One region of the Leifsonia sp. AG29 genome, then DNA from elsewhere that is predicted to be linked to it. Evidence: predicted binding sites of a transcription regulator. Region 1 holds the regulator's gene; the other holds the start of a gene.

Evidence for each region. The regulator LexA, encoded in region 1, represses DNA repair genes until DNA is damaged. The targets are predictions, from matches to a motif close to TCGAACANNTGTTCGA.
Region 2: the regulator LexA is predicted to act here: its motif matches at 4,796-4,811, upstream of uvrA (excinuclease ABC subunit UvrA).

Annotation. Positions count from the first base shown of each region.
Region 1 covers NZ_VMSF01000001.1:2,025,945-2,033,329, reverse strand. Annotated here, with positions in the region: gene FPT20_RS09795 (class I SAM-dependent methyltransferase) at 22-642, opposite strand; gene hflX (GTPase HflX) at 707-2,218, shown strand; gene FPT20_RS09785 (methylenetetrahydrofolate reductase) at 2,440-3,420, shown strand; gene metE (5-methyltetrahydropteroyltriglutamate--homocysteine S-methyltransferase) at 3,417-5,762, shown strand; gene lexA (transcriptional repressor LexA) at 5,823-6,506, opposite strand; gene FPT20_RS09770 (LysM peptidoglycan-binding domain-containing protein) at 6,772-7,152, shown strand; gene FPT20_RS09765 (histidinol-phosphate transaminase) at 7,206-7,385, shown strand, end outside.
Region 2 covers NZ_VMSF01000001.1:1,729,753-1,737,137, forward strand. Annotated here, with positions in the region: gene uvrC (excinuclease ABC subunit UvrC) at 1-1,802, opposite strand, end outside; gene uvrA (excinuclease ABC subunit UvrA) at 1,806-4,682, opposite strand; gene FPT20_RS08380 (hypothetical protein) at 4,900-5,394, opposite strand; gene FPT20_RS08385 (DUF58 domain-containing protein) at 5,391-6,665, opposite strand; gene FPT20_RS08390 (AAA family ATPase) at 6,748-7,385, opposite strand, start outside.

The DNA.
Region 1 (7,385 bases):
AGCAGCCTCCGTCCAGAAGGGTCAGTCCGCTTCCGCGCGCCTGCGTGCGCGCAGCACGCGGTATCCCTTCGCCGTGGCCGCCCGTGTCGTGGTCAGCTCGGGGAACGTCGCCTGGATCCAGCGCTGGAGGGAGTCGCTCCCCAGGTTGCGCTGCACGACGAGCCATGCGTCCGAGTCGGGCGCCAGCCGCGGAAGCCACGTCTCGAGGATCGAGTGCAGCTCGTTCTTCCCGACGCGGATCGGCGGGTTCGACCAGATCGTCATGAATTCGATATCGGCGGGAACATCCTGAGGCCGCACCGGGTTTACATTGGTGAGACCGAGCAGGTGCGCATTCTTGCGCACCACGTCCAGCGCTCGGGTGTTGACGTCGACGGCCCAGACCGTCGCGTGAGGGGATTCGAGAGCAAGTGTGAGAGCGAGCGGCCCCCAGCCGCAGCCGACGTCGAGGAGCTGACCGCCGGGCGGTGCCGAGGGGACATGGTCCAGCAGCACGCGCGTACCCGCGTCGATGCGCTCGGGGCTGAAGATGCCGTTCGCCGTCACGAGTTCGTACGTCTGACCTGCCAGACGCGCCGAGAACGGCCGCAGGTTCATCTCGCTTTCCGGCGCCGGTGAGAAGTAGTGATCGCCGCTGGGCATAAGAGGACCGTACAGATCCGCAACCCAACTGACAAACTAGGGGTGACCCGGACAGGGGAACTGAATGACTGATAAGACCGATATCCAGGAGCGAAGCGCTGACGACGTGGTCGCGCGGGTCCTGGCGACCCAGCAGAACCGTGCGAGCCTGACGCTGTTCGGCTCCGGAGCACAGGCGCTGCAGGGCGCGGACACCGACGGCGGATCGCACGACGGCGACCAGTTCGACCGGGAGGAGCGTGCCGCGCTCCGGCGTGTCTCCGGGCTCTCGACCGAGCTCGAGGACGTCACCGAGGTCGAGTACCGGCAGCTGCGGCTCGAGAACGTCGTGCTGATCGGCGTGTACTCGCAGGGCAGCCTCCAGGACGCGGAGAACTCGCTGCGCGAGCTCGCCGCGCTCGCCGAGACGGCGGGCGCCGCCGTCCTCGACGGGCTGCTGCAGCGCCGCCCGCACCCGGACCCGAGCACGTATCTCGGCCGCGGCAAAGCGGAGGAGCTCGCGGGCGTCGTCGCCGCGCTCGGGGCCGACACCGTCATCGCCGACACCGAGCTGGCGCCGAGCCAGCGCCGCGCCCTGGAGGACGTGGTCAAGGTCAAGGTGATCGACCGGACCGCCGTCATCCTCGACATCTTCAGCCAGCATGCGAAGAGCCGCGAGGGCAAGGCGCAGGTCGAGCTCGCGCAGCTCGAGTACCTCCTCCCGCGCCTCCGCGGCTGGGGCGAGTCGATGTCGCGGCAGGCCGGTGGTCAGGTCGGCGGGGCGGGCGCGGGCATGGGCTCGCGCGGACCGGGTGAGACGAAGATCGAACTCGACCGGCGCCGCATCCACTCGCGCATGGCGAAGCTGCGCAAGCAGATCGCCGGGTTCAAGCCCGCGCGGGAGGCGAAGCGCGCCAACCGCACGCGGCACTCGGTGCCCTCCGTGGCGATCGCGGGCTACACCAACGCGGGCAAGTCGAGCCTCCTGAACCGGGTGACGAAGGCGGGCGTCCTCGTCGAGAACGCGCTCTTCGCGACGCTCGATGCGACGGTCCGCCGCTCGGTGACCGCCGACGGCCGGCTCTACACGCTGGCCGACACGGTGGGCTTCGTGCGCAACCTCCCGCACCAGCTCGTGGAGGCGTTCCGCTCGACCCTCGAGGAGGTCGCCGACTCCGACGTCATCCTCCACGTGGTCGACGGCTCCCACCCCGACCCGGCATCGCAGCTCGCCACGGTGCGCGACGTCATCGGCGAGGTCGGTGCGCGCGACATCCCCGAGATCGTCGTGTTCAACAAGGCGGACCTCATCTCGCCCGACGACCGGCTGATCCTCCGCGGTCTCGAGCCGGGGGCGATCTTCGCCTCGGCCCGCACCGGGGAGGGGATCGACGAGGTGCTCGCGGCGATCGCGCGCCTTCTCCCGGATCCCTCCGTCGAGGTGGAGGTCGTCGTCCCGTACGACCGCGGCGATCTGATCTCGGCCCTGCACGAGCGGGGCCGGGTCCTCTCCACCGAGTACGTGGAGCAGGGCACCCGCGTGAAGGCCCGGATCCAGCCGGAGTACCAGGCGGCGTTCGAGCCGTTCGCCGTCTGACCGGGGCCGGTCGACCGCACGGCTGAAGGCCGGGCGGGATCCTGTGTGTCGAAGCATGACACCGGCGATTCCGCCCGGCCTTCGTTGTTGCTAGATTTCCAGGCAACCGCAGCGGGACCACCGCTCGGTGGTGCGACAGCCGAGCCCGGCACCCGCCCGCGAACCCCCGCCGTGCAGCGCGCGCCGGGGCCCGTGACGCTGTCCGACCATCCGAGGGATCCATGAGCTGTACCGAGGCACGGTTCTCGTTCGAGCTGTACCCGCCGCGCAACGAGCGCGCCGCGGCGGCGCTCCCCGCGACGATCGAGCGGCTCGCCGCCGCGCGGCCCGACTTCATCTCCGTCACGTACGGTGCCGGGGGCTCGTCGCGGTCGTCGTCGCTTCAGGTGCTCCGCCACATCATCGAGCACACCGACATCAGTCCGATGGCGCACCTGACCTGCGTCGGCTCGTCGCACGCCGAGACGAACCGCCTCATCCGCGAGTTCCTCGACGCCGGGGTGCGCCGCTTCCTGGCCGTGCGCGGAGACCCGCCCGCGGGACTCGCTCCCGGCGAGGACGGCATCGGCGACATCCGCACGACGGCCGAGCTCGTCCAGCTGATCCACCGCGTTCAGAAGGAGCGGCAGCCGTACGGCGAGCTGACCGTGCCCCAGCTGCACGCCCAGGCCGTCCTCTCGCGGCGCGAGCACGTGCAGATCGCCGTTGCCGCCTTCCCGAACGGGCACCCGTCTTCGCACTCGGTCCAGCAGGACATCGACGCTCTGCTCGCCAAGCAGGCGGCGGGCGCGAATCTCGCGATCACCCAGCTCTTCTTCCACGCCGAGGACTATCTCCACTTCGCCCAGCGGGCCAAGGAGGCGGGCGTCGCCTTCCCGATCCTCCCGGGCATCATGCCCGTCACGTCGCCGGCCCGACTGCGCCGCATGCTGGAGCTGAGCGGCGAGGACCTTCCGAGCGATCTGGCGATCCAGCTCGAGGTCGAGCCGACCGACGAGGGGCGCCGCGAGATCGGCATCGACTGGGCCGCACGGCTCGGCCGCCGGCTGCTCGACGGCGGCGCTCCCGGACTCCACCTGTACACGTTCAATCAGCACGAAGCGGTGCTGGCGGTGCTCGAACGCGCGGGCGTGCTCGCGAACGCGAGCGCCGCGACCGCTCCCGCCTCCACCCGCACCATCCCAGAGAGTGAGACAGCATGACCGACACCACCCCCGCCTTCCCGACGGGCACCATCCTCGGCTACCCGCGCATCGGCCGCCGGCGCGAGCTCAAGAAGGCCGTCGAGGCGTTCTGGGCCGGTTCCACCACCGCCGACGAGCTGGAGGCGACCGCGGCCGAGCTTCGTGCGGCGACGCGGGAGCGGCTGGCTGGTCTTGGCCTCGGCCGCGACGACGCCTCCATCCCCGAGAGCTTCAGCTTCTACGACCAGGTGCTCGACGCGGCCGTCGCCGTCGGCGCGGTTCCGTCCCGGTTCGCTGATCTGGCCTCTGCGGACGGGTCGATCGATCTCGCCGGGTACTTCACCATCGCGCGGGGCGAGGGCGAGCGCGCGCCGCTCGAGATGACCAAGTGGTTCGACTCGAACTACCACTACCTCGTGCCGGAGATCGGCCCGGAGACGGAGTTCCGGCTCGCGTCCGACCGCATCGTCCGCGAGTTCGAGGAGGCGGCGGCCGCGGGCTTCGTGACGCGTCCCGTCCTCGTCGGCCCGGTGACGTTCCTCCTGCTCAGCAAGCCGAGCGACGAGGCGCCCGAGGGGTTCCGACCGCTGTCGCGTCTCGCCGACCTGGTTCCCGTCTACCGCGAGCTCCTCGCCCGCCTCGCGGAGGCCGGGGCGCCGTGGGTGCAGCTCGACGAGCCGGCCCTCGTCAGCGAGAGCATCGACGAGCCGCGGGAAGCCGTCCTCGCGGCCGTCCGCCAGGCCTACGACGCGCTCGGCGCCGCCTCCGCTCGTCCGGCGATCTTCGTGGCCGCTCCGTACGGCTCGCTCGACGACGCCCTCCCGGCGCTCGCCTCCACGCCGGTCGAGGCGATCTCCCTCGACCTCGTCCGCGGCACCGTGCCGTCGGGCCTCGACGCCGGGACGGCGACGTCGCTCCTCACCAAGACGCTCGTCGGCGGCGTCATCGACGGACACAACATCTGGCGCGGCGACCTCGACGCCGCGTTCGGCCGGCTCACCGAGCTGCTGTCGCTCAGCCCGAACCTGGCCGTCTCCACCTCCACGTCCCTCCTGCACGTCCCGCACGACATCGAGGACGAGCCCGAGCTCGACGCCCGCCTGCGGAGCTGGCTGGCCTTCGCCGACCAGAAGGTCGGCCAGGTCGCGACGCTCGCGCACGGTCTGACCGACGGGCATGAGGCGATCGAGGAGCAGCTGCGCGCCGCGCGGGAGGCGCTCGCCGACCGCGCGGGTGCGCCCGGCGTCCGCGTCCCGTCGGTGCGCGAGCGCGAGGCGGCCCTCACCGAGGCCGACTACCGGCGTGGCGACTACTCCGCGCGCCTCCAGGCCCAGGAGGAGGCGCTCCACCTGCCGTTCCTGCCGACCACCACGATCGGATCGTTCCCGCAGACCGGCGACATCCGCCGGGCGCGGGCGCAGCTCGCGAAGGGCCTGATCAGCGAGGCGGAGTACCTCGGTCGCATGCGCGACGAGATCAAGCGCGTGGTGGACCTCCAGGAGGAGCTCGGCATCGACGTCGTCGTGCACGGCGAGCCCGAGCGGAACGACATGGTGCAGTACTTCGCCGAGAACCTCGACGGGTTCGCCGTGACGAAGAACGGCTGGGTGCAGTCGTACGGCTCGCGCTGCACGCGTCCGTCGATCCTGTGGGGCGACGTGTCGCGGCCGAAGCCGATCACCGTCGACTGGTCGACCTACGCGCAGTCGCTCACGGAGAAGCCGGTGAAGGGCATGCTCACCGGCCCGGTGACCATCCTGGCCTGGTCGTTCGTGCGCGACGACCAGCCGCTGGCCGAGACCGCCCGTCAGGTCGCCCTCGCGCTGCGCGACGAGATCGCGGACCTCGAGGCCGCGGGAATCCGCGTCGTCCAGGTGGACGAGCCGGCACTGCGCGAGCTGCTCCCGCTGAAGAAGGCCGCTCAGGACGACTACCTCGACTGGTCGGTCGGGTCGTTCCGCCTGTCGACCGCCGGTGTCCGCGACGAGACGCAGATCCACACCCACCTCTGCTACTCGGAGTTCGGCGTGGTCATCGACGCCATCCGGAACCTCGACGCCGACGTCACGAGCATCGAGGCGGCGCGAAGCCGCATGGAGGTGGTGCACGACATCCAGCGCTCGGGCTTCGAGCACGGGATCGGCCCGGGCGTCTACGACATCCACTCGCCGCGCGTGCCCTCGGTCGCCGAGGTGACCGAGCTCCTCGAGACGGCACTCGACGCCATCCCGGGCCGCCAGCTCTGGGTGAATCCGGACTGCGGACTGAAGACCCGCGGCTACGACGAGACCGTCGCGTCGCTCCGCAACATCGTGGAGGCGACCCGCTCGATCCGCGAGAAGGCGGCGGCGACCGTCTGAGTCGCATGACGCAGAAGGGGCGCATCACCTCGCGGTGATGCGCCCCTTCTGCTCCGCGGGTCAGACGGCGCGGAGCACGGCGACGACCTTGCCGAGAACCTGCGCGTAGTCGCCGAGGATCGGCTCGAAGTTGGAGTTGCGGGGGAGCAGCCAGGTGTGGCCGTCGCGCTGGCGGAACACCTTGACGGTGGCCTCCTCGTCGAGCATCGCCGCGACGATGTCGCCGTTCTCGGCGGTGTTCTGGGCGCGGATGACGACCCAGTCCCCGTCGCAGATGGCCGCGTCGATCATCGACTCCCCGACCACCTTCAGCATGAAGAGCTCGCCGTTCCCGACCAGCTGGCGGGGGAGGGGGAACACCTCGTCGACCTGCTGCTCGGCGGTGATCGGGACGCCCGCCGCGATCCGCCCCACGAGCGGCACCATCGTCGCGTCGCCGACCGGGGTCTGGTTCTCGTAGTCGAGCGACGGCGCCGACGAGGCCGGGAGATCGATGAGGATCTCGAGGGCCCGCGGCCGATTCGGGTCGCGGCGCAGGTAGCCGCTGAGCTCGAGCTGGTTGAGCTGGTGGGTCACCGAGGAGAGCGAGGACAGGCCGACGGCGTCGCCGATCTCGCGCATGCTCGGCGGATAGCCGCGCTGGCTCACCGAGCGCTGGATGACCTCCAGGATGGCCAGCTGCTTCTCGCTGAGGTTCTTGCGCCGGCGCGTCCCGCCCCGCTGCGCCTGGTTCTCGTTCGACACGCTCGTCCCTTCGTGGCCCCGCCCGATCGGAGGATGATCAGGCCTGCCGACGGCCTCAGAGCTCGAATGTCGGTGGTGCCTGGTCTGATGTCCTCAGACAGTCGAAACTGTATCCACGATGCAGCGGCGAGACAAACACATGTTCGAGTGTGTCGCGACAGAGTCGCGTCGTCCCGCTCCTCCATCACGGTCTTGCGGTTTCGAACATTCGAAGATACATTCGGAACACAGCTTCGCATCCGCGAAATCTGAGGAGGTCACGGCCATGAGTGCAGTACTGATGAGCGAGTCGGTTCCCACGCTGCGTGCGGTGCCGCCGCTGCCCGAGGGAGCGCGCGTCCGGCTGCGGCTCACCCGGCGCGGCCGGGCCGTCGTGTCCGCCCTCGTCGCGCTCCCGCTGATCGTCGGCGCTCTCGTCTTCGCCCTCAACGGCGGCGGAGCGATCGCGAGCGGTGAGCAGACCCACGCCTCCTTCCACTACGTCACGGTCCAGTCCGGCGACTCCCTCTGGTCGGTCGCCGAGCGCGTTGCGCCGAGCGCCGACCCTCGCGACGTCATCGCCGATCTGGTCTCGCTCAACGGCCTCCAGAGCGCGGTGGTGACGCCCGGCCAGCAGCTGGCCATCCCCGCCAAATACGAGAAGTAGGCGGGCTCGTCACACAGCGGAGCCACCCAGGTCGCGCTGGCTACGATTGAACGGTGACTTCGCTTTCCGAGCTGCCGATCCGAGATGACCTGCGCGGTCGCTCACCGTACGGAGCGCCGCAGCGTCCGGTGCCCGTCGCGCTCAACGTCAACGAGAACACGCATCCCGTGCCGGACGATGTGGCCGCCGACATCGTTGCCCGCGTGGCCGCCGCGGTCGGCACAATCAACCGC
Region 2 (7,385 bases), 300 kb from region 1:
TCGCGCTTGCGCCGCGACCGCTGGTAGGTGATGGCGAACCGGTGAGCCTCGTCGCGCAGCCGCTGGATCAGGAACAGGGCGTCGCTGTTCCGCGGGAGGATCACGGGGAAGTCGGAGTCGGGCAGCCAGATCTCCTCGAGCCGCTTGGCGATCCCCGCCAGCTGGATCCCCTGCACGCCGGACTCCTCGAGCGCCCGCTGGGCGGCAGCGACCTGCGGCTGGCCGCCGTCGACGATGAGGAGGTTCGGTGGATACGAGAACTTCTTCCGGCGTCGTTCGGCCGAATCCTCGGCGGCGGCGGCTGAGACGTCGATGACCGGGTCGTCTCCCCCGCCGACCGCATCGCCGGCGGCGCCGGGGTCGGCGGATGCCGTGGCGCCGTCGTCGGCGAGATAGGCGAGACGGCGCGACAGCACCTGGTAGATCGACTCGGTGTCATCCGTGGACTCGGGGATACTGAACCGGCGGTACTGATCCTTGCGCGGGAGACCGTCCTCGAAGACGACCATCGACGCGACGATGTTCGTGCCGCTCAGGTGCGAGACGTCGAAGCACTCCATGCGCAGTGGCGCCTCGTCCATGCCGAGCGCGTCCTGGATGTCGTTCAGGGCCTTCGATCGCGCCACGAAGTCGCTGCTGCGCCGGGTCTTGTAGAGGATGAGCGCGTTCTTCGCGTTCATCGCCACGGTCTGGGCCAGCGCGGCCTTGTCGCCGCGCTGCGCGATCTTGAGCTCCACGCGGCCGGTCAGCCGCCCGCGCGGCGCCGACGGATCGGAGATCTCTCGCCGGCGCTGCGTGAGCCACTGCTCGAGCTCGGCGGCGTCCTCCGGGAGCTCGGGGACGAGGATCTCGCGCGGCGGAGCGTCGGCACCCTCGTAGGCGTTCTGGACCACGGTCTCGACGAGCTCGCCCAGCTCCATGTCGAGTTCCTTGTCGACGACCCAGCTCCGCACACCGCGGATCCGGCCGCCGCGCACGATGAACTGCTGCACGGCGGCGGCCAGCTCGTCGTGGGCGATGCCGAACACGTCGGCGTCGACGTTCTCCGGGAGGACGACCGCCGTCTTGCCGAGCGCACCCTCCAGAGCCTGGATCGCGTCGCGATGCCGGGCCGCGGCCTCGTAGTCCATCGTGCTGGCGGCCTGCTTCATCTTCTCGTTCAGGTCGCGCAGGTAGCCGCTGTCGTTGCCGGCCATGAACGACGCGAAGTCGATCGCGAGAGCCTTGTGATCGCCCGGGGAGATCCGGCCGACGCAGGGGGCCGCGCACTTGCCGATGTCGCCCAGGAGGCACGGCCTCCCCGTCAGCTCGGCGCGGCGGTAGACGCCGTCGGAGCAACTGCGGACCGGGAAGGCCTTCAGCATCAGGTCGACCGTCTCGCGGATCGCCCAGACCTTCGTGTACGGCCCGAAGTAGCGGGCGTCCTTGATGTTGCGATTGCGCGTGATCATCACCCGCGGGATGCGGTCCCCCAGCGTCACCGCCAGGTACGGGTAGGTCTTGTCGTCCCGGAACTTGACGTTGAACGGAGGGTTGAACTCCTTGATCCAGGTGTACTCGAGCTGGAGCGCCTCGTACTCGCTCGCGACGACCGTCCACTCCACGCTGGCCGCCGTGGTGACCATGCGGCGGGTGCGCTCGTGGAGGCTGCGGAGCGGCTGGAAGTAGTTGCTCAGCCGCGAGCGGAGGTTCTTGGCCTTGCCGACGTAGAGCACCCGTCGGTTCTTGTCGCGGAAGCGGTAGACGCCGGGCTGCGTGGGGATCTCGCCGGCCTTCGGCCGGTAGCTGACGGTCTCGGCCATCCCCTATGCCGCGCCCTGAGCGCTCTCGCCCTGCAGGATCTCCTTGAGGAAGTACCCGGTGTGGCTGCCCGGCGCCTCGGCGACCTGCTCGGGTGTCCCCGTGGCGATGACCTGACCGCCGCCGGCGCCGCCCTCCGGACCCATGTCGATGAGCCAGTCGGCCGACTTGATCACGTCGAGGTTGTGCTCGATGACGATGACGGTGTTGCCCTTGTCGAGCAGGCCGTTGAGCACCAGGAGGAGCTTGCGGACGTCTTCGAAGTGGAGGCCGGTGGTCGGCTCGTCGAGCACGTAGACGCTCCGCCCGTTCGACCGGCGCTGCAACTCGGTCGCCAGCTTGACGCGCTGCGCCTCGCCGCCGGAGAGCGTTGTCGCGCTCTGACCGAGCCGGACGTAGCCGAGGCCCACGTCGACCAGCGTCTGCAGGTACCGGTGGATCGCCGAGATCGGCTTGAAGAACTCGGCCGCCTCGCTGATCGGCATGTCGAGGACCTCGGCGATGTTCTTCCCCTTGTAGTGGACCGTGAGGGTGTCCCGGTTGTACCGGGCGCCTCCGCACACCTCGCACGCGACGTAGACGTCGGGCAGGAAGTTCATCTCGATCTTGATCGTGCCGTCTCCGGAGCACGCCTCGCAGCGGCCGCCCTTGACGTTGAAGCTGAAGCGGCCGGGCTGGTACCCGCGTGCCTTCGCCTCCGGGGTCTCGGCGAACAGCGTGCGGATGCGGTCGAACACGCCGGTGTAGGTGGCGGGGTTCGACCGCGGGGTGCGGCCGATCGGCGCCTGGTCGACGTGGACGACCTTGTCGAGGTTCTCGAGGCCGGTGACCGTGCGGTGCTTGCCGGGGACCTTCCTGGCGCCGTTCAGCTTGTTGGCGAGCACCCGGTAGAGGATGTCGTTCACGAGCGAGGACTTGCCCGACCCGGACACGCCCGTGACGGCGACGAAGGTGCCGAGCGGGAAGTCGACCGTCACCTTCTTGAGGTTGTTCGCCTCCGCATCGACCACGCGGATCATGCGCTTCTTGTCGACCTTGCGGCGCTTCGACGGGACCGCGATCTCCCGACGGCCGGCGAGGTAGTCCCCGGTCAGCGACTCGGTGTTCGCCACCAGCTCGTCGTACGAACCGGAGTGGACCACGTGGCCACCGTTGACACCGGCGCCCGGTCCGATGTCGACGATCCAGTCGGCCGTGCGGATGGTGTCCTCGTCGTGCTCGACCACGATGAGCGTGTTGCCGAGGTCGCGCAGCGCGACGAGCGTGTCGATGAGGCGGCGGTTGTCGCGCTGGTGCAGACCGATGCTCGGCTCGTCGAGCACGTAGAGCACGCCGGTGAGCCCGGAACCGATCTGCGTCGCCAGGCGGATGCGCTGCGCCTCACCCCCCGAGAGAGTCGCCGCGGCCCGGGACAGGTCGAGGTAGCTCAGTCCGACCTGGATGAGGAAGTCGAGGCGGATCTTGATCTCGCGGAGGACCTGGGCGCCGATCTTCTGCTCGCGCTCGGTGAGGTGCAGCTTCTCCATGAACGACCGGGCGTCGCTGAGGCTCAGCTCGGAGGCGTCGGCGATGCTCTTGCCGTGCACGAGGACGGCCAGCACCTCGGGCTTCAGCCGCTTGCCCTTGCACACCGGGCACGGCACCTCCCGCAGGTACTCGGCCCAGCGGGCGCGCTGCGTGTCGGTCTCGGCCTGCAGGTACTGGCGCTCGATGTACGGGACCACTCCCTCGAAACCGGAGGTGTACGACATCTCGCGGCCGTATCGGTTCTTCCAGCGGACCTTGACCTCGAAGTTGTCCCCGTTCAGGACGGCCTCCTTGACGTTCGCGGGAAGCTTGCCCCACGGCGTCTTGAGGGAGAACTTGAGATCGCGGGCGAGGCCCTCGAGGAGCTTCTCGTAGTACTGGAACAGTCCTTTGCCCTGCGTCGTCCAGGGGACGATGACGCCCTCGGCGATGCTGAGGCTGTCGTCGCCGAGCAGCAGGTCTTCATCGACCGCCATGCGGGTCCCGAGGCCCGAGCATTCCGGGCACGCGCCGAACGGCGCGTTGAACGAGAAGGTGCGGGGCTCGATCTCGGTCAGCTGGATCGGGTGACCGTTGGGGCACGAGAGCTTCTCGCTGAACGACTGCCACGCCTCCGGTCCTTCGCGGTCGACGAAGTTGACCTGCACGAGCCCGTCGGTCAGCCCGAGGGCCGTCTCGAGCGAGTCGGTCAGCCGGCCCAGGATGTCGGGGCCGGCCACGAGGCGGTCGACGACGACCGAGATGTCGTGCTTGTACTGCTTCTTGAGCGTCGGAGGCTCGGACAGCTGCACCTGCTGCCCGTCCACCAGGGCGCGCGAGTACCCGCTCGCCGCGAGTTCCTTGAAGAGGTCGACGAACTCGCCCTTCTTCTGCGAGACGACCGGGCTCACCACCATGTAGCGGGTACCGGGTTCGAGCTCCATCAGCTGGTCGGCGATCTGCTGCACGGTCTGACGCTGGATGCGCTCACCGCACACGGGGCAGTGCGGCACCCCGATGCGGGCCCACAGCAGTCGCATGTAGTCGTAGATCTCGGTGATCGTGCCCACCGTCGACCGCGGGTTGCGGTTGGTGGACTTCTGATCGATGGACACGGCAGGACTCAGACCCTCGATGAAGTCGACATCCGGCCGGTCCACCTGGCCCAGGAACTGCCGGGCGTACGCCGACAGGGACTCGACGTAGCGCCGCTGCCCTTCCGCGAAGATCGTGTCGAACGCGAGCGACGACTTACCCGATCCGGACAGTCCCGTGAACACGACGAGGGAGTCGCGCGGGATCTCGAGGTCGACGTTGTGCAGATTGTGCACGCGGGCTCCGCGCACGCTCAGGTGGGAACCCGCGATCTTGCTCATGCTTCCCCGACTGCCGCTCAGACTGCTGCTCACTCGTTCCATTCTCCGCTATCCGTCGTCTGCTCCGGGGGCTGTTCGCCCAGCGCGCACCTGGCCTGCTGCGCGCGAGGCGCTCGAAGATCCGTTCGATTCTACCCGTCTTGAGGCAGAGCGCTCCCACCTTCGGGAGTGTAGAAGGGACCACCGACATTCGTTCGCGCCGGGAGCTCGACGGCCCTCAGTCCGGACGGCGACGCAGCAGCACGGGAGCGAGTACGGCGACCAGCGCCACCACCGCCGCGCCCGACGCGATCGCCGCGAGGGACTGGGATCCGCGCGCCAGGAGCAGGAGGGCGACCGTGCCCGGCTGGACGACGACCTGCACCCCCAGGTACCGGCGGAGCGACGGGAGGAGCGCGGCGGGCTGCAGGCGTGCGACAAGCGGAGTGACGAGCGCCCAGGAGGCGAGCACGTGCATCGCGTGGACGCCCGCGATCAGGGCGAGCAGCCGCACCGAGGGGCCGCCCGGCTCGAGGAGGCAGGAGAACGCGAGCGCGCCGATCAGGACCCAGGCCGTCAGCCACCGCGGAACGGCGACGGAGATCCCCGCGAGGACGGCGGCGATCGCCTGCCATGGGCCGTTCGGTGTGCCGATCAGCGCCAGAGCCAGCGCGATGGCGACGAACAAAGCCCGAAGCGCCCACCCGGGGACGGTCACGCCCAGGCCGCTCATCGTGGTCGCCTCGGCCGCGAGAGCACCGAGAGCCGCGCCTCCCGCTCGGTCGCGTCGCCCCAGGGGACGAGCTCCGCACCGGAGGCTTCCAGCTGTGCGAGGCGCAGCGCCCGCTCCAGTTCGATCGCGCGCAGTGCGATGCGCTCGCGCAGCGGGAGCTGCGACGAATCGCGGTGCGGCAGGACGTCGACGGCGATCACGCGATGCCCGGCCGCGCGCCAGGAGAGCGCGAGCCGCACGGGCTGATCGTCGAGGAACGTCGCGAACAGGTACACGAGCGCGCCCGGAGCCAGGCGCGGAGGGCGCACGCGATCGTGCGCCGCGCCGGTCGCGCGTGTCAGCTCGACGGCGCGAAGCACGCGTTCGCGATGCCGCGCTCCCGCTCGGGGCGGGACCACTCGGCCCGGGACGGCGAGGTCGTCGAAGCCCACCCGGTCACCGCTCCGCGCGTATGCCGCGGCCAGAGAGGCTGCGGCCTCCCGGGCGACGTCGAGCGACGAGACGGCGGGACGCGGATGGACGCGCGCCCAGTCGCCCACGGGAGCACCGAGGTCGTCGCGCGAGTCGATCACGAGCTGGATCGCGGCGTCCGAGGTCGCCGTCGTCCGCCGGACGTAGAGCTCCCCCTGACGACCGGCCCTCGCGGTCGCCTTCCAGTCGATGCGCCGGAGCCGGTCGCCCGGCCGGAACACGTCGATGTCTCGGAACTCCCCGCCCTCGCCCGGCCGGCTGGAGGTGTGCTGACCCGTGAGGCCGAGGAGCCTCGCGGGCAGCGGGAGGCTCCGCACCACCCGCCGCAGCGGGGACACCACGCGCTCGACCTGCGCCTCCGCCCCCGGCTCCCCCACCCATCCGGCGTCTGCACCGACCGGCCTCGCACGGACCGCGAGGAGCCGCTGCGGCCCCGAATGCACGAGCGGGACGTCGATTCGCAGCGCCGCTCCGGCGCGCGGGGTGACCACGGCATCGACAGGAGGCGCGCCCGCCCGGGTCAGCCGGAGGTGGAGGGCATCGGAGCGGGAGGACGCGGAGACTGAGACGTCGACACCGGTGAGGGCGGCTTCCGGTGTAGCCGAGAGCGCCAACGCCGGCGGAACAGCCGCCGCTGTGGTGACCTCGACCGCGTCGGTGGCCGGCCGCCGGTCCCAGCTCAAGGCAGCCGCGATGAGCAGCGGCGCGCCGACCAAGGCCGGCTCGACGCGACTCAGCACGAAGCCGGCCACGACGCACACCAGACCGACGACGACGGCACCCGCCAGTGCGGGGCTCATCGCCCATCGGACACCGACTGCTGTGCGCTCCGTCGCGCGAGCGCCGCTCGTCTCTGGGGCGTTCATCGGGTGACCGTGGTGCTCACCGGGCCGGCTCAGCGGCGACCCCCGCGTCCGTCGCCGCAGGGCGACCGACGGCGGGCGGACCGGCCACCCCGTTCACGACCTCTCTCACGACGTCCTCGGGCTGGACACCGGTCGTCCACGCCTGGACGGTCAGCGTGAGCCGGTGCGCCAGCACCGGGACCGCCGCCCTCTTCACGTCGTCGGGGATCACGTAGGAGCGGGCATCGAGCACGGCTAGAGCGCGAGCGACGAGCAGAAGGCCCTGCGAACCGCGCGGGGAGGCTCCCACCTCCACCGACCGGTGCCGCCTCGTCGCCGCAGCCAGGGCCACGCAGTAGTCGACGATGTCAGGATCCACATCGACCGCCTCCACACCGGCCTGCATCGCGAGCAGCGTCGCGGCATCGGTCACGGGCTCGACCGTGGCGACCTCATGCCGCCGCCTCACGCGCGCCTGGAGCACACTCGACTCGCCGGCCGCGTCCGGGTAGCCGACGCGGAGCCGCACCATGAAGCGATCGAGCTGGGCCTCGGGCAGGGCGTAGGTCCCCTCCGACTCGATCGGGTTCGCCGTGGCGACGACGTGGAACGGACGCGGGAGGGGGAAACTGCGCCCCTCGACCGAGACCTGCCCTTCCGCCATCGCCTCGAGCA